DNA from 2 places in the Sphaerisporangium sp. NPDC051017 genome. Region 2 is predicted to be linked to the other one. Evidence: riboswitches for the same ligand, from Rfam matches in the RefSeq annotation. Region 2 holds a riboswitch; the other holds the start of a gene.

Region 1 (11,170 bases), on a different contig from region 2:
AGGCCGCGCGACGAGGCGTGGGCGGCGGTCGTGAGCCGGCTCGCGCGCGGGCTCGCGGTGGCCGTCGATTATGCACACCCTGTGGATAACCGCCCGCCCCTGGGCACGCTCGCCGGGTACCGCGACGGGGCGTGCGTACCCGCCATACCCGACGGGTCCTGCGATATCACCGCACACGTCGCGCTGGACGCGTGCGCGGCGGCGGGCGAGCGGGCCGGCGCGATGTCCACAACGTTGACCACGCAACGACAGGCCCTGCGCGATCTGGGCGTCACCGGAGCCCGGCCCCCGCTCAGCCTCGCGGGCACCGACCCCGGCGGCTACCTGCGGGCGCTCGCCCGCGCGTCCGAGGAGGCCGAGCTGATCGACCCGGACGGCCTCGGGGGCTTCGGCTGGCTCGGCCAGTGGAAGACCTGACCGGCCCCAGCCGCTCGACCAGGCCGTCTGCCTCGGTACGCTCGACCGCCTCCGGAGCCCTCTCAGCCGGCGGTGACCTTCAGCGACTCCAGGCCGCGGATGACGTAGTTCGGCTTCCAGGCCGGCTCCTCCACGAGCTCCAGCTTGGGAGCCGTCCGCAGCAGCGCGCCGAACGACTCGGCGAGCTCCACGCGGGCCAGGGGCGCGCCCAGGCAGAAGTGGATGCCCGCCCCGAACGAGATGTGCGGGTTGTCCGTACGGCCCACGTCCAGCCGGTCCGGGTCCGCGAACACCTCCGGGTCGCGGTTGGCCGAGCCGAACAGCAGCGCCACCTCGACGCCCTTGGGGATCTCCACCCCGCCGATGGTGATGTCCTGAAGCACCCAGCGCTCGAACATCTGCAGCGGGGTGTCGTAGCGCATCAGCTCCTCCATCGCCGAGGGCAGCAGCGAGAGGTCGGCGCGCAGCCGTTCGAGCTCGGCGGGGTTGCGGAACAGCGACCACCAGCCGTTGCCGGTCACATTGACGGTGGCCTCGTGCCCGGCGTTCAGCAGCAGCACGCAGGTGCCGATCAGCTCCTCCTCGGTGAGCCGGTCGCCCTCGTCCACGACCTGCGCGAGCGCGCTGATCAGGTCGTCCCCGGGGTCGGCCCGGCGCGCGGCGGCGAGCCCGGCGAGGTAGTCGGAGAACTCCGACGCCGCGCGCACGGCCGTGTGGGCGGCCTCGTCCGAGGGGTTCAGCTCGTACATGCCGCAGATATCCGCCGACCACGGGCGCAGCAGGTGGCGGTCGGACTCGGGCACGCCCAGCATCTCGGCGATGACGGTCACGGGCAGCGGCTCGGCGACCTCGGCGATCAGGTCGCCGCCGCCGCGCTCGACGAAGGCGTCCACCAGCTCCCCGGCGATGCGCCGAACGCGGGGACGCAGCTCCTCGACCATGCGCGGCGTGAAGGCCTTGGACACCAGGCGGCGCAGCCGGGTGTGGACGGGCGGCTCGACGTCCAGCATCCCGGCGCGGACGACCCGCCAGAACGGCTCCTGGAACTCCGGCTCGGCCGCCCGGCCGAACTCCTCGTGCGAGGCCACGTGCAGGTAGGACCGGCCGAGCCGGCGGTCGCGCAGCGCCGCGTTGACGTCCTCGTGGCGGGCCACGAGCCACTGGCCGGTGGGCTCGAAGAAGCTGACCGGCGCGGTCGCGCGGAGCTCGCGGTAGACGTCGTACGGGTGGGCGACGAACTCGGGATTCCATGGGTCGAACTGCACGAAGCCATCGTAAACGCGAAATTTCCCGCAAAACATCCAGCTCAGGCGGCTGCCGCCTCAGGCCCGCCCTTCCGGCTCCGGCGCCTCCTCGTACCGCTCGCGCAGCTCCACCGGGCGCTGCCGCCCCGCCCGCTTGCGCACCCGGATGTTCAGCAACTCCACGACCAGCGAGAACGCCATCGCGAAGTAGATGTAGCCCTTGGAGATGTGCTGCTCGAAACCCTCGGCGATCAGCACGACGCCGATCAGCACCAGGAACGACAGCGCGAGCATCTTGATACTCGGATACCGCTCGACGAACTCGCTGATCGGCCGGGCCGCGATGAGCATGACGATCACCGCGACGATGACCGCCGCGATCATGACGCCGAGCTGGTCCACCATGCCGACGGCCGTGATCACCGAGTCCAGCGAGAAGACGACGTCCAGCAGCATGATCTGCACGATCACGGCCCCGAAGGACGCCGCCACCCGGCCGCTGGAATGCCCGGAGCCGCCCTCCAGGCTGTCGCCGATCTCGAACACGCTCTTGCCCAGCAGGAACAGCCCTCCGAGGATCAGGATCAGATCTCGCCCGGATATCCCGTGCCCGAACACCTCGAACAGCGGCGTCGTCAGCCGCACCACCCAGGACAGCGCCAGCAGCAGCGCCAGACGGCTGAGCAGCGCCAGCCCGAGGCCCACCTTGCGGGCCCGGTCGCGTTGCTCGGGCGGTAGTTTCCCGGCGAGGATCGAGATGAAGATGATGTTGTCGATGCCCAGAACGATCTCCAGGGCGACCAGGGTGAAGAACCCGATCCAGATCGTGGGGTCGGCAACCCAATCCATGAACACTCCTCCAGATCCGCGCACGTCACGACACGCCGGGGGCGCGAGCCGTTCCCCGTCCAACGCACGAGACCCCACCGGAGTTCGCCCCGGGCCGACCCCGGATCCGGACATCCGAGGTTGCGGAGACGGCGAGATCGTCCCCGCAGGGCACCGGACGGGCACCCCCGCCGTGCTCGGCACCGACCTGGAGGTCCCCGTCAAGGGCGGCGAGCACGCCGTTACTCTCTGCTACGGCCGGTGGGCATGAATGTAGAGGATTGGGGACAAGTCCTGGCCATCCTCGATAACCCACCTGGCGAGACGGGTGAAGACCGCTTCGAGGTCGCGAGGATCACTGACGGGCTGGTGTTCACCGGTAACCAGATCCCATCCGGTCAGAGCGAACCCTGACCGCAGCAGGAGCGTGAGCGCGTCGTAGGGGTCCCCTCCAGCGGCGGCGATCCCTTCGGGCCAGAACTCCATCCACACCTCTCGGCAGGCGGACAGCAGGCCGGAGGCCGAGCCGAGGATGACCTGCTCGGCACCTTCGACGTCGAGTTTGAAGAGCCCGACCGGGCGGCAGGCGAGCCGCTGTCGCCAGTACTGGTCGGCGGTCAACTGCTCGACCAGCTCGGATCCACCTAGGTTGAGCACATTGGCCGCATAGAAAGAATGCCTTCCCAGGTCGGAGCTGCTGAGCCACAGATCCACGTGTCCGTCACGGGCGCCAAGGGCCAGGCGGGAGATGGTGACATTGCTGTAGCCGTTACCGGTGACGTTGCGTTCGAGCAGGTCAGCCATGGCGGTGGACGGCTCGATCGCATGCACTCGGCCCGAAGGACCCGCCAGGTGAGCGAGATAGCAGGTGAGGTAGCCGAGGCTGGCACCCGCGTCGATGATCAGGTCACCGGGGCGCACTATGGCGGCCAGAGCGTCCAGCTCTCGCGGCCGGCTCACCCCGGTTTCCAGGAATTGCGGATCAAGACTGATGTCGGATGGCTCGAACCAGATGGTGTCTCCCCACGGAGCGGTTCGTCTATCCAACATCTCTCCTAAGTGAGGGGCTGCCGGCCCAATGGTCGCTCGTCCGGCCGGAGGCCAGAGGCATGGTCGGCGCGCAGATGAACGAACGAGGTGAATCCTGATGACTCCAAGCGGCTCAACTGAGCACTGAACTTGCCACCGCGGCGGATCACCGAGGCGGTTCGGCCCTCGGTGCGCAACTGGCGAGCCAGTGTGAGAGCCTCGGCGGCGGGGATGTCGGCGTCGAACAACACGGCGACCGCCTCACGGTGTGGAGCCTTGCCCAGCAGGTCGACGATCCGCTCGAACCCGATGGAAAAGCCACACGCCGGAACGTCCGTCCCCAACGAGCGCCCGATCAACCGGTCGTACCGTCCACCGCCTGCCACCGACGAGGTGGACTGGGGGTGGACGACCTCGAAGATCTGCCCGGTGTAGTAACCCATACCGCGCACCAGGGTCGGGTCGAACTCCCAGCGCAGCCCTCGCTCTCGGGCGATCTGGTCCAGCCCGGTCGTGGTAGTAGCCAGATCAGCGATGACCTGGTCGTCGAGTCCCGGCACCTCGTCTGCCACGGTATCGGCGACCTTCTGCGCGTCCAACCCTTGCAGGTTCTCAATCTTGGTCAGGGCGTTGGTCACCACCTCAGCGGGCAGTTGTCGATCATCGATGAGTTCGCGACGAACCCCGTCCCATCCGATCTTGTCGAGTTTGTCCAGACCGATAAAGAATCCGTTCTGCGCCTGGTCGGGAAGTCCAGCAGCGTGGGCGAGGGCTGACAGGAAGCGGCGATCTGAGAGCCGAACGGTGGTTCCGGTCAGACCGAGGGCGTCCAGGGCTTCTGTGGTGGCCTCGATGAGCTCGATCTCGGCCAGCACGCTGGGCTCGCCGATCAGGTCGATGTCGCACTGGTAGAACTGCCGGTAGCGGCCCTTTTGCGGGCGTTCGGCCCGCCAGACCGGCCCGAACTGAAAGGACCGCAACGGCATCGGCAGATCAGCGTGGTGGTGACCGTAGAACCGGGTCAGCGGGACGGTCAGGTCGAACCGCAGACCCAGGTCCACCAGGCCAGCCAGCGCGGTGGCCTGCTCGATCTGGTCGGGCAGGCCACGCCGCAACACCTTGAAGATCAGTTTTTCGTTCTCGCCGCCCTGGCCGCCTACCAGGCGGTCGATGTCTTCCAGGCAGGGGGTTTCGATGCGCTGGTAGCCGTACCGATGGTAGACCGACGCGATCTGCCCCAGAACATGGTCGCGGAGAGCGACGGCAGCGGGAAGCAGATCACGGGTGCCCCTTGGTGGGCTGTTGTCAGTCTTCACCGGTAGGTTTCCTCAGCGTTCAGTGACGGTGTGGCTTTGCGTGATGCCGCGTGCCGTGGCATAGGCGACCTCATGGGCAGGATCGCCCAGGTAGATGTCCACCGCGCGCCCGGCGGCGCGGTACTTGGCCGCGACTTCGGCAGCTTCACGATACCCGTCGGCGGTGGCCGACTGCGGGATGACAAGGACGTCGGCGACTGCCCGGGCCATGCTCATGGTGGCACCGGCCGAACGATCCGAGCCAAGCAGGCCGAGGCGATCTAGGAGATGGACCAGTCGTTCCACGCCGAAGGCGAATCCGGTTGCCGGCACGGGAGGGGCGGCGGTGCGGTCGGCCATGAAGTGACCGACGAGGCGGTCGTACCGGCCGCCTCCACCGACCTCGATGAACGCTTGGGTGTTGGTGAACACGTCGATTTCGAAGGCGATGCCGGTGTAGTACTCGTGTGAGCGCACCACGCACAAGTCGATCTTTACGGTGACGCCGAGCGCATCCAGCGTCGCGGCGAGCTTCCGTACGCTGGCAAGCCGTTCCTGCACGACAGTGTCGGAGACCTTCTCGATGACCGACAGGGAGTGGGGTGTGCGGGCCAGCTCGCCCCATACCTTCGCCCAGCGCGGGCCGAGATGAGCGCCACAGGCCAGCCTGTCGACGTCGTCGATCAGAGTGGAGTGACGTTCGGGCCGTTTTCCGGCCTTGCACTCGGCGATCGCATCGAGTGCTTCCTTGAGCCGGATCGCCGTGTCGGGATCCAGGCCGGAAAGTTCGACCAGCCGATTGAAGATGGCCATATCGCCGACCCGCACGCGGACGGCGCGTTCAGGGATGCCGAGCTCGTACAGACTGGTAGTGATCAGATGTATGGCTTCGATGTCGGCACTGCCTGACGGCGCCCCGAGAATCTCCAGCCCGAACTGGTTGAACTGGCGCCGCTTGAGCTCATCCAGACCATCGATGAGCTCGTTGCGAAAACTGGGCGTGAGATAGAAGAGCTTGAGCGGCCACACGAACCCCGGGTCGTCGGAGAGCAGACGGCCCAGCCATCGGGTCACGGAGATCGTGCCTTCGGGGATCAGCAGCGCGTCGGTGAGGGTCGGCGGGTTGTCGTAGAGGCTCTTGTAGTCGGGAACCTGCAGGTAGAAGCAGCCGCGCTGGTCCCATTCCGGCCAGGGGGAGCGGCCGACGACCTCCTCGGAGAAGGAGGAGGCCCGCTCGATCAGCGGCACCTCGACCTGGTCGTAGCCGTGCCGCCGGGCCAGATTGGCAAGCGCACCAGTTACGGCCAGGCGTCTGCGCAGCGGCAGTCCGAAAATGTCGCCTGTTCCCTTTAGGGGCAGATTCAGCTCGGTCACGTCGGCCTCCGGCCTGTCGCAGGAATGTTGACGAACGGAGTGTGCGTGATGAGAAAACTGATCACCATTGCACTTGCAATGGTGATCATTCGGGGCGGTCTCTACCGTTGCCTCGCCCCCAAATTCGTCCAGCTCTAGGCGTTCGAGTACCAACCGCTCGCGACGACGATCAGGAAATTACCGCATGAGTGCCAATATGGCGCCACGCTGGACACTCATTCCGTCGTGATACGGCGGAATCCGGACACTCAAGGGAGTGCACATGACTGAAGACACCGCGGTCGCCCCTGTCCGTGGCCTCGCCATCGGTGACGCCTTCGGCCAGACGCTTCAGGAATGCTGGCGTGCTCAGGGGGCGCCCGGCCATGTGATGGAGCTGGTGGAACGTGACGATGGCCTGCTCATGGCGAGCGATGCGTCGAAGTACTTCACCCCGCCCGATCAGCTGGATCGGCTTGACCGGTGGGCCTGCCAGCAGGCGGCAGGGAGGGTTCTGGACATCGGCTGCGGCGCCGGTCGCCATGCCCTTGCACTTGCCACGGCAGGATTCGACGTCGTCGGTATGGACGCCTCTCCCGGAGCCGTCACCGTGGCCCGCCAGCGTGGCGTCACCGCCGTACACGGGTCGCTCTACGGACCACCCCCAGATCTTGGCCGGTTCGACACGATACTGCTGCTCGGCAACAACCTCGGCCTGCTCGGCGGAGCCGATCGGGCGCACCAAGTGCTCAGGCAACTCGCCGGATTGGCCCACCCGAACGCCCGCCTCATCGGTACCGGGACCGACCCCTACGGCAGCGACAATCCCGACCATCTCGCCTACCACGAGCACAACCGCAGACACAGCCGGATGGCAGGCCAGCTGCGATTGCGTATCCGCCACGGCCGCACCGCCACCGAATGGTTCGACTACCTGTTCGCCTCCATCCAGGAACTGTCCGATCTGACGGACCGGTCACCGTGGAAGCTCGAACACGTCGAAACCGAGGGCGCCGCATACATCGCCCAAGTGCGGAAGACGGCATAACCCAACGAGCGAAGCCAGTCACTTCCCCGGCGCCATTCGACGCCTGTCGCGCCTTGGATCGACGCCGACCGTACCGGCACAACGCCGGCGTATCAGCGGGGTCCCGCGACTGGAACCCGACTGTGTAGACGGCGAGCCGGTGCTGTGGACGTGGGCCGCCGACGATCTGGGTGGGCGCGGCGTGCTTGGTGTGACAGACACACCAATTGGGGCGTGCCGAGCGTTACTGGCCGCCTTGCGTGGTCTGCCCGATCACGGCCGAGGGACTATCTGCCCAGCGCGGCTGGACCTCCTCGCCTACCCCTACCCCTGCTACCGCTATGGGCCCATCTTGGTGCGCGCCCATCGTGACCAGGAAACCGGCCGGATCATCTTCGATCACGGCGAGGGACGATGCAGGTAAGTCGACCCGACTCTGGGCCTGCGGCCGAGTCACCTGCCGCTATGGCCACCGCGCTCGCGTATTCCCTCGCTGGTAGAGCTCCGTACAGCTGTCGCTGTGGGTCCGACGACATCAAAGGGCTCGGTGGTCTGCTCAACGAGCAGAGATGGCCACATGGCTGGTACGGCGAGGCAGCGGTGACGCCATGACGGAGCCGAAGCGGGTGTGCCGAAGGTGTGCACGCCCGCTCAGCCGGTACAACCCCGGTGAAGTGTGCGGTCCATGCGCCGTGGATGCTCAACCGATACCAGCGGAGGTGTGGACTATTCCCGATGTCCGTGAAGCGCTCGCTTCATGGGATCTTGCCACCGTATGCACGCTGATCCGCGAGCATGCCGGGATGAGTCAGGAACGGCTCGCTGAACTAATCGGGCGATCTCAGGGCTACGTGTCTCAGCTCGAATCAGGGGCTCGGCTGGCCAGCGGTGTGATGCTGGTACGCGATCTGGTTGACGGCCTGGGCATACCCACCGAACTCCTCGGTGGCGCAGAGTCCTCTTAACGCGACACCGCCGGTGCTGGCACAAACGGAGGCGGGGGCGTGAGGCCTGTCACATTGCGGGGGCGGGGGGAGGTTGGGTTATAGTCCGGACGTAGGTCATGAGTGCCAGCGCCAAGCCCCGGCTCGCTGGCCGGCAACCCTCGCGCTCGCGGCGGGGTGCCCCGGGTGAAGACCAGGTCCGGCGCGCGGTGCGCCGGGCAAGCGCGGGCTCCGTCGTCTCAACGCCATGACCGAGGGCCCCTTACCCGAGGAGGCCGGCGTTGTCCGCTGTCACCGATCTGACCATCCCCACCCCCGCCGAGATCGTCCCCGCCCAGCCCGTCCCCGCAGGGCACCGGACCGGCATCCCCACCGTGCTCGGCACCGACCTGGAGGTTCCCGTCAAGGGCGGCGAGCTGGTCCGGTACGTCAACCTGGACTACGCCGCCAGCGCGCCCTGTCTGGAGCCGGTGAGCGCGGCCGTCGCCGCCGCGCTGCCGGCCTACTCCAGCGTGCACCGCGGCGCCGGGTACGCCTCCCAGCTCACCACCGCCCGCTACGAGCAGGCCCGCCACACCGTCGGGGCCTTCGCGGGCGCCCGCCGCGACGACGCCGTCGTGTTCACCCGCAACACCACCGACGCGACGAACCTGCTGGCCCGCTGCCTGCCCGAGGGCACCACCGTCGTCGTCTTCGAGACCGAGCACCACGCCTCGCTGCTCCCCTGGACCGGCGCCGTCCGGCTCGCGCCGCCCGCCTTCCCCGGCGAGGCCGTGCGCGCCGCCGACGAGACCCTCGCGGCCATCGACGGCCCCAAGCTGCTGGTCGTCACCGCCGCGTCCAACGTCACCGGCGAGCTGTGGCCGATCGCCGCGCTGGCGCACATCGCCCACCGTCACGGCGCCCGTATCTTCGTGGACGCCGCCCAGCTCGTCCCGCACCGCAGGCTCAACCTGACCGCGCTCGACCTCGACTACGTCGCGTTCTCCGGGCACAAGCTCTACGCCCCGTTCGGCGCGGGCGTGCTCATCGGCCGGCCGGACTGGCTCGCGGACGCCGACCCGTACCTGCGCGGCGGCGGCGCGTCCGCGAACGTCACGGGCGGGGCCGCCGAGGGGGCGCCGATCACGACCGAGTGGAGCGGCGACGCCGAGCAGCGGCACGAGGCCGGCACGCCGAACGTCCTCGGCGCGATCGCCCTTGCCGCCGCCTGCGACGCCCTGTCCGCCACCGGCTGGGCCCCGCTGGTCAAGGAGGAGGAGCGGCTGGTCGGCCTGCTGCGCGACGGGCTGGCCCGCATCGACGGCGTGCGCGAGCTATCGCTGTGGGGGCCTGGGCACCCGCGCGTCGGCATCGTGTCCTTCATCGTGGACGGCTGGACCGCCCGCGAGGTCGCCGAGGCGCTGTCGTCGGAGTACGGCATCGGCGTGCGGGACGGCCGGTTCTGCGCCCACCCGTTCGTCCGCCACCTGCTCGACGAGGCCGGGCGGCTGGACGACGGCACCTGCGCGGACGGCACGGCCGGCGCGGTCCGGGCGTCCATCGGCATCGGCACCACCGAGGAGCACGTCCGGCGTCTGGTGACCGCCCTCTCCGAGCTTGTGTCGCGCCGCTGACGTGACAGCATAGGTCCATGACCGAACCTCTCGCCGGAGGCGGGCGCGTCGAGCGCGTCGTGGGAATCGGCGCCGGGGCCAAGGAGCTCGCCACCGAGGACATGATCCTCAACATCGGGCCCCAGCACCCCTCGACCCACGGCGTGCTGCGACTGCGGCTCACCGTGGACGGCGAGCGCATCGCCGCGGCGGAGCCGATCATCGGGTACATGCACCGCGGCGCCGAGAAGCTGTTCGAGGTGCGCGACTACCGGCAGATCATCGTGCTGGCCAACCGGCACGACTGGCTGTCGGCCTTCGCCAACGAGCTGGGCGTGGTGCTGGCCGTCGAGCGCATGCTCGGCATGGAGGTCCCCGTGCGGGCCGTGTGGGCGCGCACGCTGCTCGCCGAGCTGAACCGCGTGCTGAACCACCTCATGTTCCTCGGGTCCTATCCCCTGGAGCTCGGCGCGATCACGCCGATCTTCTACGCCTTCCGCGAGCGCGAGATGCTGCAGGCCGTCATGGAGGAGATCTCCGGCGGGCGCATGCACTACATGTTCAACCGGGTCGGCGGGCTGAAGGAGGACCTGCCGGACGGCTGGCTCGACCGGGTGTCGCGGACGGTCGGCGACGTGCGGGGGCGGCTGTCCGACATCGAGCACCTGATCTACGGCAACGAGATCTTCCTGGCTCGCACGCGCGGCGTCGGCGTGCTCGACCGTGAGACGATCATGCAGTACGGCGTGAGCGGGCCGATCGCCCGCGCCTCCGGCGTCGACCTGGACCTGCGCCGCGACGAGCCGTACCTCGCGTACGCCGAGCTGCCGGTCAAGGTCGCCACGCGCTCGGCCGGCGACTGCCACGCCCGCTTCGAGGTCCTGCTGGACCAGGTGAAGAACTCGCTGGACCTCGCGGACGCCTGCGTGGACCGGCTGCGGTCGCTGCCGCCCGGGCCGATCAACCAGCGGCTGCCCAAGGTGCTGAAGGTGCCCGAGGGGCACACCTACGCCTGGACCGAGAACCCGCTGGGGCTCAACGGATACTACCTGGTGTCGCGCGGCGAGAAGACGCCGTGGCGGCTGAAGCTGCGCAGCGCGTCGTACAACAACGTCCAGGTGCTCAGGGAGATGCTTCCCGGCCACCTCATCTCGGACATGGTGGCGATCCTGGGCTCGATGTTCTTCGTCGTCGGCGACATCGACAAGTAAGGATTTTTCCCGTTTTAGCAGGCGCGGACGCGGCGGGACCATCGTACGCGGGTTCAGGGCCCTCGCTCAGGGGCGCGCGGGGCCCGGCCGGTCGTCCGGGTCCTTCGGCACCTTGCAGCAGTGTTCGAGGAACAGGGCCGCGCAGACCAGCACCACACAGGCGATCAGCGACCCGCCGGCCAGGAAGAAGTCGCGCCGCGGGCTGTCCTGGTCCAGCAGCGGCAGCA
Region 2 (11,170 bases):
ACAGCGCGTCGCCGTCCACGCCGAGCGGGTGCACGCCGACGTGCGTCGTGCGGCCCTCGTACGCGATGGTGCGCGCGGCGCGGTCGACCCGGGCGCCGAGCAGCACCTCGCAGCAGTCCATGAACGCCGACGCCCACCGCGCGGTGAGGAAGCCGGCGCGGTCGGCGCCGAGGATGCCCGACAGCAGCTCGGCCGAGATGTCGTCGGGAAGCAGCGAGAAGTACTCCGGCGGGGCCCACGGCGTGTGCGAGAAGTGGGCCACGCGCAGGTCCGGGCGCTCCACGCGGAGCATCGCGGGGGCGAGGGTGAGGTGGTAGTCCTGGATCATGACGCGGGCGCCGTGCGCGGCCTCCTCGGCCAGGGCCAGCGCGAACGCGGCGTTGTAGTCCTGGTAGGACTCCCACTCGCGGCGGAAGCGGGTGTCGAACTGCGGAGAGTTCGGCGTGTCGTAGAGCAGGTGGTTGACGAACCACAGCGTGGAGTTGGCCACCGCGTTGTACGCGCGGTGGAAGGTGGCGGGCGGGATGTCCAGCATGCGCACCGCGCCGGTGTCGTAGCCCGCCTGGTCGAGCCGGCCGCCCGGGGCACGGCGCACGGCGCTGCGGTCGCCGTCGGAGAGCGCGGCGCACACCCACAGCACGTCGGCGGCCTTGGCGATCTCGGACAGGCCGGACACCATGCCACCTCCGCCCCTGCGCATGGTCAGCGTGCCGTCGTCGGCGAGCGTGAACGAGACCGGGCCCCGGTTGGAGGCCATGAGAACCGTGTTCATCCGCTTACCACTCCTCGTCCGCCGTGCGGCGGTCGTCCCGCGCCGTTCTTCTTCTCCGTTGGGATGCTCACCTGGCGGCAGATTATTTAAATTTAACGCTCCCAATAAGATGGGCCGGTGGTGGTGGTCAGGGCGAGGCGAGGGCCTCGCGGCCGAGGAGGGCTCCGACATGGCGCTTGACGAGACGACCGAGGAGCTTGCCCGTGCCGCGGCCCAAGGCGACCACCGGTCCCTCGGGGAGCTTCTCCGCCGCATCGAGCCCGACGTGCTTCGCCACTGCGCGCGGCTGCTGCCCTACCACCAGGACGCGGAAGAGGCTTGCCAGGATACTTTGCTGGCGGTCGCGCGCAACATCGGCAGGTTCGAGGGCAGGGCACGTTTTTCCACCTGGTTGCACATCGTCACGGCCAACTGCGCGCGCACGACGTACCGCTCGCTGAAGCGGCGGGCCGCCGAGCAGTCGTCGGAGGAACTGCCCGACCTTCGCGCCGACCCGCGCCGGGTGAGCGTCATCGCCGGGTCCAGGCTCGACCTGCTCGACGCGATGGAGGCGCTGGAGGCCGACAAGCCCGAGCTCGCGCAGGCGCTGGTGCTGCGCGACATCTGCGAGCTCGACTACAACCAGGTGGCCGACCAGCTCGGCATCCCGCTCGGCACCGCCAAGTCGCGCATCCACCAAGCCCGCAAGTACGTCCAGGGCGTCCTCGGCGACGAGTACGGCAGGTTCACCTGAACCGCCCCTCGGCCGTGAGACGTCTCGCCGTTTGAGACGCGGGGTCATCGTCGCTGGGCCGCGAGGTACAGTGATGTCGGCCTGCCTGTCATGACGGCGGGTTCACAACTGCATATTGCTCATCCAGAGGGGTGGAGGGACCGGCCCTGCGAAGCCCCGGCAACCCTCCCGGCTGTGGTCATCGCGTCTCCGAATGTCGCGGCACTAGACCAGTGAGACCGGCCGGGACAGGTGCCAATTCCGGCCCGTGACCAAGGTGGTCCGGGCGAAGATGAGGGAAAGGCCTCGCTTCATGGCGCTCGCAACAGCTGAGATCACCACCTCCAACTCCTTCGGTCCCGCCGTGGCCCTCTCTTGCCGCGAATGCGGTACCCGGTACGACCTCGGCCCCCACTTCGCCTGTATCGAGTGTTTCGGGCCACTCGAAGTGGCCTACACCTGGAACAGCCCGGACTTCGACGGCACCGCGCCGGTCACGCGGGAGCAGATCGCGGCCGGGCCCGCCAACATCTGGCGCTACCGGGCGCTGCTGCCGGTGCCCGTGGACGTCGGCGTCAAGCCCAACCTCGCCCCCGGCTGGACCAAGCTCGTCAAGGCCGAGAACCTGGCCCGCGAGCTGGGGCTGCGCAGCCTGCACGTCAAGGACGACTCCGGCAACCCGACCCACTCCTTCAAGGACCGGGTCGTCGCCATCGCCCTGGAGGCGGCGCGCACCTTCGGTTTCCACACCCTGTCGTGCTCGTCCACGGGCAACCTCGCCGGCGCCGTCACCGCCGCGGCCGCCCGCGCCGGGCTCGACGCCTGCGTCTTCATCCCGGCCGACCTGGAGCAGCCCAAGATCGTCATGGCCTCGGTGTACGGCGGCCGCCTGGTCGGGATCCAGGGCACCTACGACGAGGTCAACCGGTTCTGCTCCGAGCTCATCGGCGACCCGCTCGGCGACCGCTGGGGTTTCGTCAACGTGAACCTGCGGCCGTACTACGCCGAGGGTTCCAAGACGCTCGCCTACGAGATCGCCGAGCAGCTCGGGTGGCGCATTCCCGACCAGATCGTCATCCCGGTGGCGTCCGGCTCCCAACTCACCAAGGTGGACAAGGGCTTCAAGGAGCTGATCAAGCTCGGGCTCGTCGAGGACAGGCCGTACAAGATCTTTGGCGCGCAGGCCGAGGGCTGCTCGCCGGTGTCGGCCGCGTACAAGGACGGGCGCGACGTCGTGCAGCCGGTCAAGCCCGACACCATCGCCAAGTCGCTGGCCATCGGCAACCCCGCCGACGGGCCGTACGTGCTCGACATCGCGCGCCGCACGGGCGGCGCGGTCGAGGACGTCACCGACGCCGAGATCGTGGACTCCATCCGGCTGCTCGCGCGCACCGAGGGCATCTTCGCCGAGACGGCGGGCGGCGTCACCGTGGGAGTGCTGCGCAAACTGCTGGCCAAGGGGCTGCTGGACCCCGCCGCCGAGACGGTCGTGCTCAACACCGGCGACGGCCTGAAGACCCTGGACGCGGTCTCCGACGAGGCCCGGCCGACCGCGGTCATCCGCCCCTCTCTCGACGCATTCCGTACGGCTGTCGTCGAAAACTCCTGAAAGGTCCCGATAAATGAGCGTTTCTGTGCGGATTCCGACGATTCTCCGTACGTACACCGACGGTGCCGCCGAGGTGAAGGGTGAAGGCGCGACGCTTCGCGACGTGTTGCAGAAGCTCGATGCGGACTTCCCCGGAATCGGGGCCCGTATTCTGGACGAAACGGGCAACATCCGCCGTTTTGTCAACGTGTATGTCGGAGAAGAGGACGTCCGTTTCATCGACGGACTTGACACTGTGACGCCCGAGGGCGCCCAGGTCTCGGTGATCCCGGCGGTCGCCGGAGGCTGACCATCGGCGGTGCCGGACGCCCGCGTGTCCCTCGGGATGCGCGGGCGTTCGTGCGTTCTGGGCCCGTGAACGGCCCAGCTATCACAATAGAAGCCTTACTGGGCCATCCCAGTAGTGTAATTGTCAACTAACTAAACGCAAGTATGAAATAGTCACGTACTGCTTAGAGCGAACGTCAAGAAGTAGTTTGGTGTTTGACTCTGTTGCGCCAAGGCATGCCACAGGTATGGTCGAGAACGATCGACGTGGCCGAGGAGTTCGCATGCGTCTCGGTTCCGAAGGTCACGGGCCTCGCGGAGGAGTGGGCGGGGTCCGGAGCCCAGCAAGAGGAGTCGGAAAGTGGCGCAGGGCACCGTCAAATGGTTTAACGCGGACAAGGGCTACGGCTTCATCGCGGTAGACGGTGGTAAGGACGTGTTTGTCCACTACTCGGCGATCCTGTCGGAGGGATACCGTTCGCTCGAACAGGGTCAGCGGGTGGAGTTCGAGATCACACAGGGCCAGAAGGGTCCACAGGCAGAGTCCGTGCGGACTGTGTGACGCGGCCGGCGTAGTCCGGCCCGCGGCGGGAGATCCACTGGTCTACCCACAGTCACGAGTTGGAGGGCCCGGTCCGCGCTTCATCGCGGCCCGGGCCTTCTCTCATCCCGATACCTGCCCCGTCTGCGGATTCCCGCACATGCGATCCTCGCCGATGAGCGCAGATCCAATATTGGGCATACGGTCGGACAAATCGCTGTGCCTCCCAGGTCATAGGGGTGGTCGCTTGCACTCGACCGGGTAGAGTGCTAAACAGTTCGTTGGCACTCTCGTGTGGAGAGTGACAAACCTGGATCGAGGCGTCGGGGCCCGGCTGATCCACGGCGACAGGTGTCGTGGGAACCGGGTCTACATGCCGTCGCGGGCGTCGGCTCGATCCGCCGCAAGCCACCCTGTATCTGGGAGGTCTAGCCGTATGGCAGCCAAGATGATCGCGTTCAACGAGGACGCCCGGCGCGGTCTCGAGCGCGGTATGAACCAGCTCGCCGACGCCGTCAAGGTGACCCTTGGTCCCAAGGGCCGCAACGTCGTGCTGGAGAAGAAGTGGGGCGCTCCCACCATCACCAACGACGGTGTCTCCATCGCCAAGGAGATCGAGCTCGAGGACCCGTGGGAGAAGATCGGGGCCGAGCTCGTCAAGGAAGTCGCGAAGAAGACCGACGACGTCGCGGGTGACGGCACCACCACCGCCACCGTGCTCGCCCAGGCGCTCGTCCGCGAGGGCCTGCGCAACGTCGCCGCCGGCGCCAACCCGATGTCCCTGAAGAAGGGCATCGAGGCCGCCGTCGAGCGCGTCAGCGAGGAGCTCTCGAAGATCGCGAAGGACGTGGAGACGAAGGAGCAGATCGCCTCCACCGCCTCCATCTCCGCCGGCGACACCCAGATCGGCGAGATGATCGCCGAGGCGATGGACAAGGTCGGCAAGGAAGGCGTCATCACCGTCGAAGAGAGCAACGCCTTCGGCCTCGAGCTCGAGCTCACCGAGGGCATGCGCTTCGACAAGGGCTACATCTCCGGGTACTTCGTGACCGACCCGGAGCGCATGGAGGCCGTCCTCGACGACCCCTACATCCTGATCGTCAACTCCAAGGTCTCCGCGAACAAGGACCTGCTGCCGCTGCTCGACAAGGTCGTGCAGTCCGGCAAGCCGCTCGTGATCATCGCCGAGGACGTCGAGGGCGAGGCCCTGGCCACCCTGGTGGTCAACAAGATCCGCGGCCTGTTCAAGTCCGTCGCCGTCAAGGCCCCGGGCTTCGGTGACCGCCGCAAGGCCATGCTGAGCGACATCGCCACCCTCACCGGCGGCCAGGTCATCAGCGAGGACGTCGGCCTCAAGCTCGAGACCGCCACCCTGGACCTGCTCGGCCGCGCGCGCCAGGTCATCATCACCAAGGACGAGACCACCATCGTCGACGGCGCCGGCGACCCTGAGCAGATCGCGGGCCGCGTGAACCAGATCCGCGTCGAGATCGAGAACACCGACTCCGACTACGACCGCGAGAAGCTCCAGGAGCGTCTCGCCAAGCTGGCCGGCGGCGTCGCCGTCATCAAGGCCGGCGCGGCCACCGAGGTCGAGCTCAAGGAGCGCAAGCACCGCATCGAGGACGCCGTCCGCAACGCGAAGGCGGCCGTCGAGGAGGGCATCGTCCCCGGCGGTGGCGTGGCCCTGATCCAGGCGGGCGCGAAGGCGTTCGACAAGCTGGAGCTCTTCAACGACGAGGCCACCGGCGCCTCCATCGTGCGCAAGGCGCTCGAGGAGCCGCTGAAGCAGATCGCCGTGAACGCCGGCCTCGAGGGCGGCGTCGTGGTGGAGCGGGTCCGCAACCTGGAGCCGGGCGTCGGCCTGAACGCCGCCACCGGTGAGTACGTGAACCTGCTCGAGGCCGGCATCATCGACCCGGCCAAGGTGACCCGCTCGGCGCTGCAGAACGCCGCGTCCATCGCGGCCCTGTTCCTCACCACCGAGGCGGTCATCGCCGAGAAGCCCGAGAAGACCCCGGCCGCTCCCGCCATGCCCGGCGGCGGCGACATGGACTTCTGAGCCCTCCGGCTCCCAGTTAACGCGAAAGGGCCATTCCCGGACCTCCGGGAGTGGCCCTTTCGCGTTACGCCTGGCATGGGCGATCGCTTGGGGGTGAAAGTCCCCTCGATTGCGCAGGTGAGGGCGCTCGCTAGTCGAGCTGCTTTCTAATGATCGACATGGGTCATTGGGGATCGGGGCGCGACTGGTGGGAGTCGAGGTGGGTGCTTCCGTCCGGGGGTCTTACCCCCCTGTGCGGTAGCGCGTCCAGGCGATAGCGGCGCCTGCTGCTCGGCGCTGGTAGGCGCGCAGGTTCGGCACTCCTGGGGGATCGGGCTTCCGGCTCATCCGCGTCCAGAACCCGGCGTATGCGGCGGCGTAGCCGGTGATCGCCTCGGCGGGGGCGCGCTCCCAGAACTGAAGGCCGTGCAGTGCCCGCTCAGCGGCATCAGGGGCGTGGCCGGTCATGATCATGTGCGGGATCAGGTCGGTCAGGTCCCGCCACTGGTTGCCCCGGCGGGGTTTGGCCCAGTCGACCACGACCACGGTTTCGTGCGCGGTTATGAGCAGGTTGTCGGGGCGGATGTCGCCATGGACCAGGGCGGGGCCGTCGGCGCGGGCGGCCCATGCCGCCTCCAGCTCGACCAGGAGCGGCAGGTTGTCCCGCTCCCACGCGCCGAGGTCCGCAGGTGGGTCGGTGGCCAGCTCGTCCCAGCCGTGGATCATGGGGACACAGATCGTCGAGGCGCTCGGCACGTCCGGAAGGGGGCACGGCGTCAGCGACTCGGTCATGGCCTCCACGGCGGCGGCAACGGCGGGCACGTCTGGCGACCCGGGCGACAGATCGGGATGACGGCCCTCCACGTCGTCGAAGACCAGAAGTACCCAGCCTTCGGCGTCACGGTGCAGGCGCAGCCTCGGCGCGGGCACCACTGCCGGCAGTGCTTCCGAGGTGGCTGCCTCAGCGCGGTATCGGTGGGCGAGCAGGTGATCGTCAGGGAGTGCTTTGACGAACACCCGCGTACCGTCAGTCAAGATCAGCCGGGCGGCCACGCCGGGAGTGAAGCCGCCCTGCTGGACCTGCGCGCTTGCCACTGGCGAGTCGAGACTGTCGTCGACCAGCTCGCGGAAGGCGGACGGCAGCCGCTCCCAGGGGGGCCTACCGGCGGTGGCGCCGAGCGGGGGCTGATCGGGCTGCTCGGTCATGACGACCCCCAACGTGAGACGGCTCCCGCGTTCTGCGGGCAATTACTTGGACTGTTGCAGGATATGGCTCGGGCCGGTCCGCTGCGGTAGACGTGTGCGGCAAACCGCCCTGCGGATCAGCAGCGTGTAGCGTTCACCCGAGGTGATGGGCCGGACGCCGTGAAGGTACTGGCGAGTGGCAGGGAAGGCGATGAGCGCCCCACGGGCGGGGCGAAGCTCCAGAGGCGGCTCCACGAAGTACAGGTCGCCGCCGCCGTACTCGTCCGGTCCACTCAAGAATAGGAGTGTCGTCAGGTCGCCGCCGATGATGGGCTGGCCGTTAGCCGCCGCACGGTCGGTCTCCTCGGCGGTGACCTCGTCGTGGTGGGTGACGAAGCCGACACCGGGACCGTAACGGTAGATCAGAGCGGGCTGACCGGGAACGGCGCGGGTTTCGACCCCGAAGTAGCCGTCGAGATGCGGCGTCACGGTGTCAGTGACCCTGTCGGCCAGCAGCTGGGGGACCGCGGCGTACGCGCACTTGCGGAGCGACTCGTTCACTATGCCCTGGTAGCTGCGGGGCCGCTGGACGCTGCTGTCGAAGTGCCGGAGCAGTTCCAGGCACAGAGCAGCGGGTAGGACGTTGTCGACGCAGAGGGGGGCGCGCGTGTTCCACGTCGGTGTCGAGGTCATGGCGGTGTTACCTCTCTGGTGAGCTGAGGGGGGAGAGTGTCGCAGGGCGACGGGTGCGGGGGCGTCGAGGGCTTGGCGGGTGCTCCCGGTCAGGGCCGGCCGGGCGGGGGCTTGAGCTGAAGCGTGCGCTGGTAGCGTCGCCGGACCTCCTGGGCGTCTGGTCCGCTGGTGGCAAGCCCCTCGGCCTGGGCGCAGAAACTCTCCAAGGCCCCGACGCGGCGTTCCAGGTCGGCATGACAGGCGGGATCGCAACGCAGCGCCTCGCGCAGCAGCACAGCTTGCCGGGCATCGATGAGCTCTCGGCTGGAGAGCTGGTGGAGCTTCCACTTATTGTTCGGGACGAACAGCCCGGCAGTGGCGTAGACACAGTCGATCACCTCATCGACTGCGCGGTTCAGCAGGAAATGGCCGGCCTCGGGTCCGAGCCTGCGGGCCTGGCGCAGCGACATCTCCCGTACGTCCCAGGTGATGCGATTGGCGAGCCTGTCACGCTCTCGGACGAGCTGGGCCTGGGCAGCTTGGGCCTTGTCGCGTACCAGGGCCTGAAAAGAGCCGTCGCGGTCGCATAAGACGTCACTCTTATGCAGGAAGACATCGCATTTCTCGCCGGTCCAACGGGTTCTGGGGTCGCACTCGTACTGGTAGATCAACTGGTGGGCGTTGACCTCCATCGAGCCCCACGGGACCTGGATCCAGAACGCGAAATCAGGAACCCAGTCAGGGATGCGATCGGCGATCAGCGCACAGGTGTCGTCCAGATGGGGTCGCCACTCGCCGGCCCGCATCGGGACGTCCAAGACGATGGCGACGTCGAAGTCCGACTCCTGGTCGAAGCGCGTCAGGTTGTCCGGGTTCTCGGCGCTGGAGGACAAGATGCACAAGGCGTGCAGTTCGGGCTTGGCGGTCCACTCGGCCAGCAGGGGCGACATCGCTTCGCGGGCCGCGCGAAGGGCGGCGTTGGATATCGGGGACAGGGTCACGACGGCCTCCGGTCGGCGATCAGGGATCTTCCGAGGGCGGCTGCCAGGCCGCCGTGGGAGCGTTGCAGGTTCATGAGGCTGGGGCTGCTGTTACCCTCGATGATCAAGGCCCTCCCGTCCTGGTCCATGGCGATGTCCCAGCCGATGATCGGAGTTTTGGGGAAGTGAACGGCGGCTCGCTCGGCTGTGGCCACGAGCTGGTTGACCGTGGTGATCCGCTGCTCGGCGAAGGTGATGCCGGTCACCGGATGACGACGGTGGCGGTCCAGGGCAGTGGTGTGCGCGATCTCATCGACGGTGCCGGTGGCTGGGTCGACGCGGGCATACAGGCCACCGTTGCAGGCGTTGTCAACCGCATCGACGCCCGTACTGCTCTTGATCAGTACGTATAGGACGTGGGCACCGTCTGGGCCCAGGGCGGTGATGACCCTGAAGGTGTTGAGTGAGTGCGGGTTGAAGGCGGCCAGCTCCCCATGCTGGTGGACGAACGCCTCGATGAGCCAGCCGCCCCATTCCCGGCCGTAGTCAGCCAGGCAGAACGGCGACCCGTCCTGCTGCCTCAGCATCCCGCGCTCGTTGCACACGACCGTGACACCCGCGCCGCCGCTGGTGTATCGGGCGGGTTTGATCACCACTTCGCCGGCTCCGCCTAGAGCGGCATCCAGCGCCGAGGCGGAGCCGGGCGAGACGCGGTCACCGAATCGGTCGAGCCAAAGGCTGCTGCCCTCTCCGGTCATCAGCAGGGGCGGTTGGGGGATCCCGGCGTCGGCGAGGATGCGCTTGCAGGCGACCTTATCGTCCAGCAGTTCGACGGCCCGATTCACCATTGGCAGCAGGCGGCTGTAAAACACCGTGTCGGGCAGGTAGGCCGCGACTTGCGCGAAGCTCAGGGACGGGTCGTACAGCTCGTACCGGAAGTAGTGGAAGGGCAGGCAGCGCCATTTGAGGGTCAGTGCAGCCAGTTCGGCTCCGATCCGGGCGAGCGGCTTGCGTTCGGAGGCCGCGCGGAACCGGGGCAGGTAGACGTTCCTGGCAACCTCGATCTGATGAACCGCCCACAGCGGGGCCGTCACCTTGGGTCCGACCCGGGCGCGGAAGAACTCGTCGAGCATGTGAGAGCGGAGGGTGAACTTCATGGCGGCGTTCTCCTCGTCTTACTCCCGTGGGAGCCTGTCCTTGTGATTCCCCTGCGGAGTTACCAGTCCGGCATGCGCACCCGTAGACCTCGGCGAAGTGGTGAGCGACTCGACGGGCGGTGGAAATCGGGTCGTTGAGGGGCGAGTAGCTGAAGATCTTCTTGCCCTTGTCGGAGTGCCGGCCGGTCCACCACCAGTAGCCGAGCCCCGGGTAGACCCAGATGAGCAGGTCGATCCAGACCGACAACATGGCGACACCGTTACCCACGTGGACGTCCGTGGAGATGTGGTAGCGCTCTAGCGCGTTCTTGAGGTTCATGGCCGCGATTTCGGCCAGTTCGGTCTTTTCCGGTAGTTCGGGAAGTCTCCGCTGGTAGGGGACCAAATCCACCCCGAGTGTCAGACTCATCGTCAGCTCATTCCGTTGCCTATCTCGTCTGGGCTTCCCAGGGTGCTCTCTGGCAACTACTCTCGGTAGAGATTCACCCTGAACAGCACCTCGACAGAATCTGTTTACCTCCACGTTTAGGGCTTCAGGTAGGCTCAAGGAGTAGTGGTGACTCTCCCAAATGAACCGAATTCTGGCGAAAGCCCACGAGTGATTTTTGGTCGTGAGCTGCGACGATTCCGGCGAGAGGCCGGCTTGTCGCAGGAACAGCTCGCGGCTCGGATCGACTACACCTCCGCTCAGATCAGCGCCGTGGAGAATGCGCGGCGGGCCCCGACCGAGGCATTCACCAAGCTCTGTGATGAGGTTCTGGAGCTCGGCGGGGCTCTTCTGCGGCTTTGGCCGGCTGCTTACAACCAGGCCGCGCCGTCATGGTTTCGGCCCTTCCTGGACCTAGAGCGCGAGGCCACCATGCTGCGGAGCTGGGAGCCACTCGTCTTCCCGGGCCTGCTCCAGACCGAGGACTACGCCCGAGCAATATTTCGGGGAGAACCGCGATCGACTTCAGAGATGGTCGAGAAGCAGGTCACGGCCCGCATGGAGCGGCAGAAGATCTTCGGTCGGCCCGAGCCGCCGATGTACTGGGTAGTGCTCGACGAGGGAGTCCTACACCGGATCGTTGGTGATCACGACGTGATGATCGGCCAGCTCAAGCACCTGGAGGAACTGGCGGAGCTGCCGCATATCTCCATCCAGATACTGCCGTTCAGCGCCCGCTCAACAGCAGGATTGGAGGGCGGTTTTGTAGTAGCGCAGACACCAGGCTCTCCCGATACGGGATACATC

What was found. A riboswitch is a leader RNA that binds a small molecule or an ion and turns the genes downstream of it on or off. The one in region 2 is predicted to bind S-adenosylmethionine.
Positions count from the first base shown of each region.
Region 1: another riboswitch for S-adenosylmethionine. It lies ahead of AB0M95_RS02490 (aminotransferase class V-fold PLP-dependent enzyme); the one in region 2 lies ahead of thrC (threonine synthase).

Region 1 covers NZ_JBFBCI010000001.1:502,960-514,129, reverse strand. The annotation lists gene AB0M95_RS02535 (SAM-dependent methyltransferase) at 1-417, shown strand, start outside; gene AB0M95_RS02530 (cytochrome P450) at 480-1,682, opposite strand; gene AB0M95_RS02525 (TerC family protein) at 1,740-2,510, opposite strand; gene AB0M95_RS02520 (hypothetical protein) at 2,509-2,760, shown strand; gene AB0M95_RS02515 (FkbM family methyltransferase) at 2,742-3,539, opposite strand; gene hisS (histidine--tRNA ligase) at 3,545-4,834, opposite strand; gene AB0M95_RS02505 (ATP phosphoribosyltransferase regulatory subunit) at 4,847-6,187, opposite strand; gene AB0M95_RS02500 (class I SAM-dependent methyltransferase) at 6,450-7,214, shown strand; gene AB0M95_RS02495 (helix-turn-helix transcriptional regulator) at 7,763-8,158, shown strand; SAM riboswitch class IV at 8,253-8,368, shown strand; gene AB0M95_RS02490 (aminotransferase class V-fold PLP-dependent enzyme) at 8,461-9,753, shown strand; gene AB0M95_RS02485 (NADH-quinone oxidoreductase subunit D) at 9,771-10,943, shown strand; gene AB0M95_RS02480 (DUF3180 domain-containing protein) at 11,010-11,170, opposite strand, start outside.
Region 2 covers NZ_JBFBCI010000034.1:57,996-69,165, reverse strand. The annotation lists gene AB0M95_RS25035 (trehalose-6-phosphate synthase) at 1-772, opposite strand, end outside; gene AB0M95_RS25030 (RNA polymerase sigma factor) at 942-1,505, shown strand; SAM riboswitch class I at 1,622-1,783, shown strand; gene thrC (threonine synthase) at 1,798-3,093, shown strand; gene AB0M95_RS25020 (MoaD/ThiS family protein) at 3,107-3,382, shown strand; gene AB0M95_RS25015 (cold-shock protein) at 3,722-3,922, shown strand; gene groL (chaperonin GroEL) at 4,338-5,963, shown strand; gene AB0M95_RS25005 (phosphotransferase) at 6,186-7,148, opposite strand; gene AB0M95_RS25000 (2OG-Fe(II) oxygenase) at 7,191-7,820, opposite strand; gene AB0M95_RS24995 (hypothetical protein) at 7,910-8,800, opposite strand; gene AB0M95_RS24990 (sugar-transfer associated ATP-grasp domain-containing protein) at 8,797-9,936, opposite strand; gene AB0M95_RS24985 (Scr1 family TA system antitoxin-like transcriptional regulator) at 10,490-11,170, shown strand, end outside.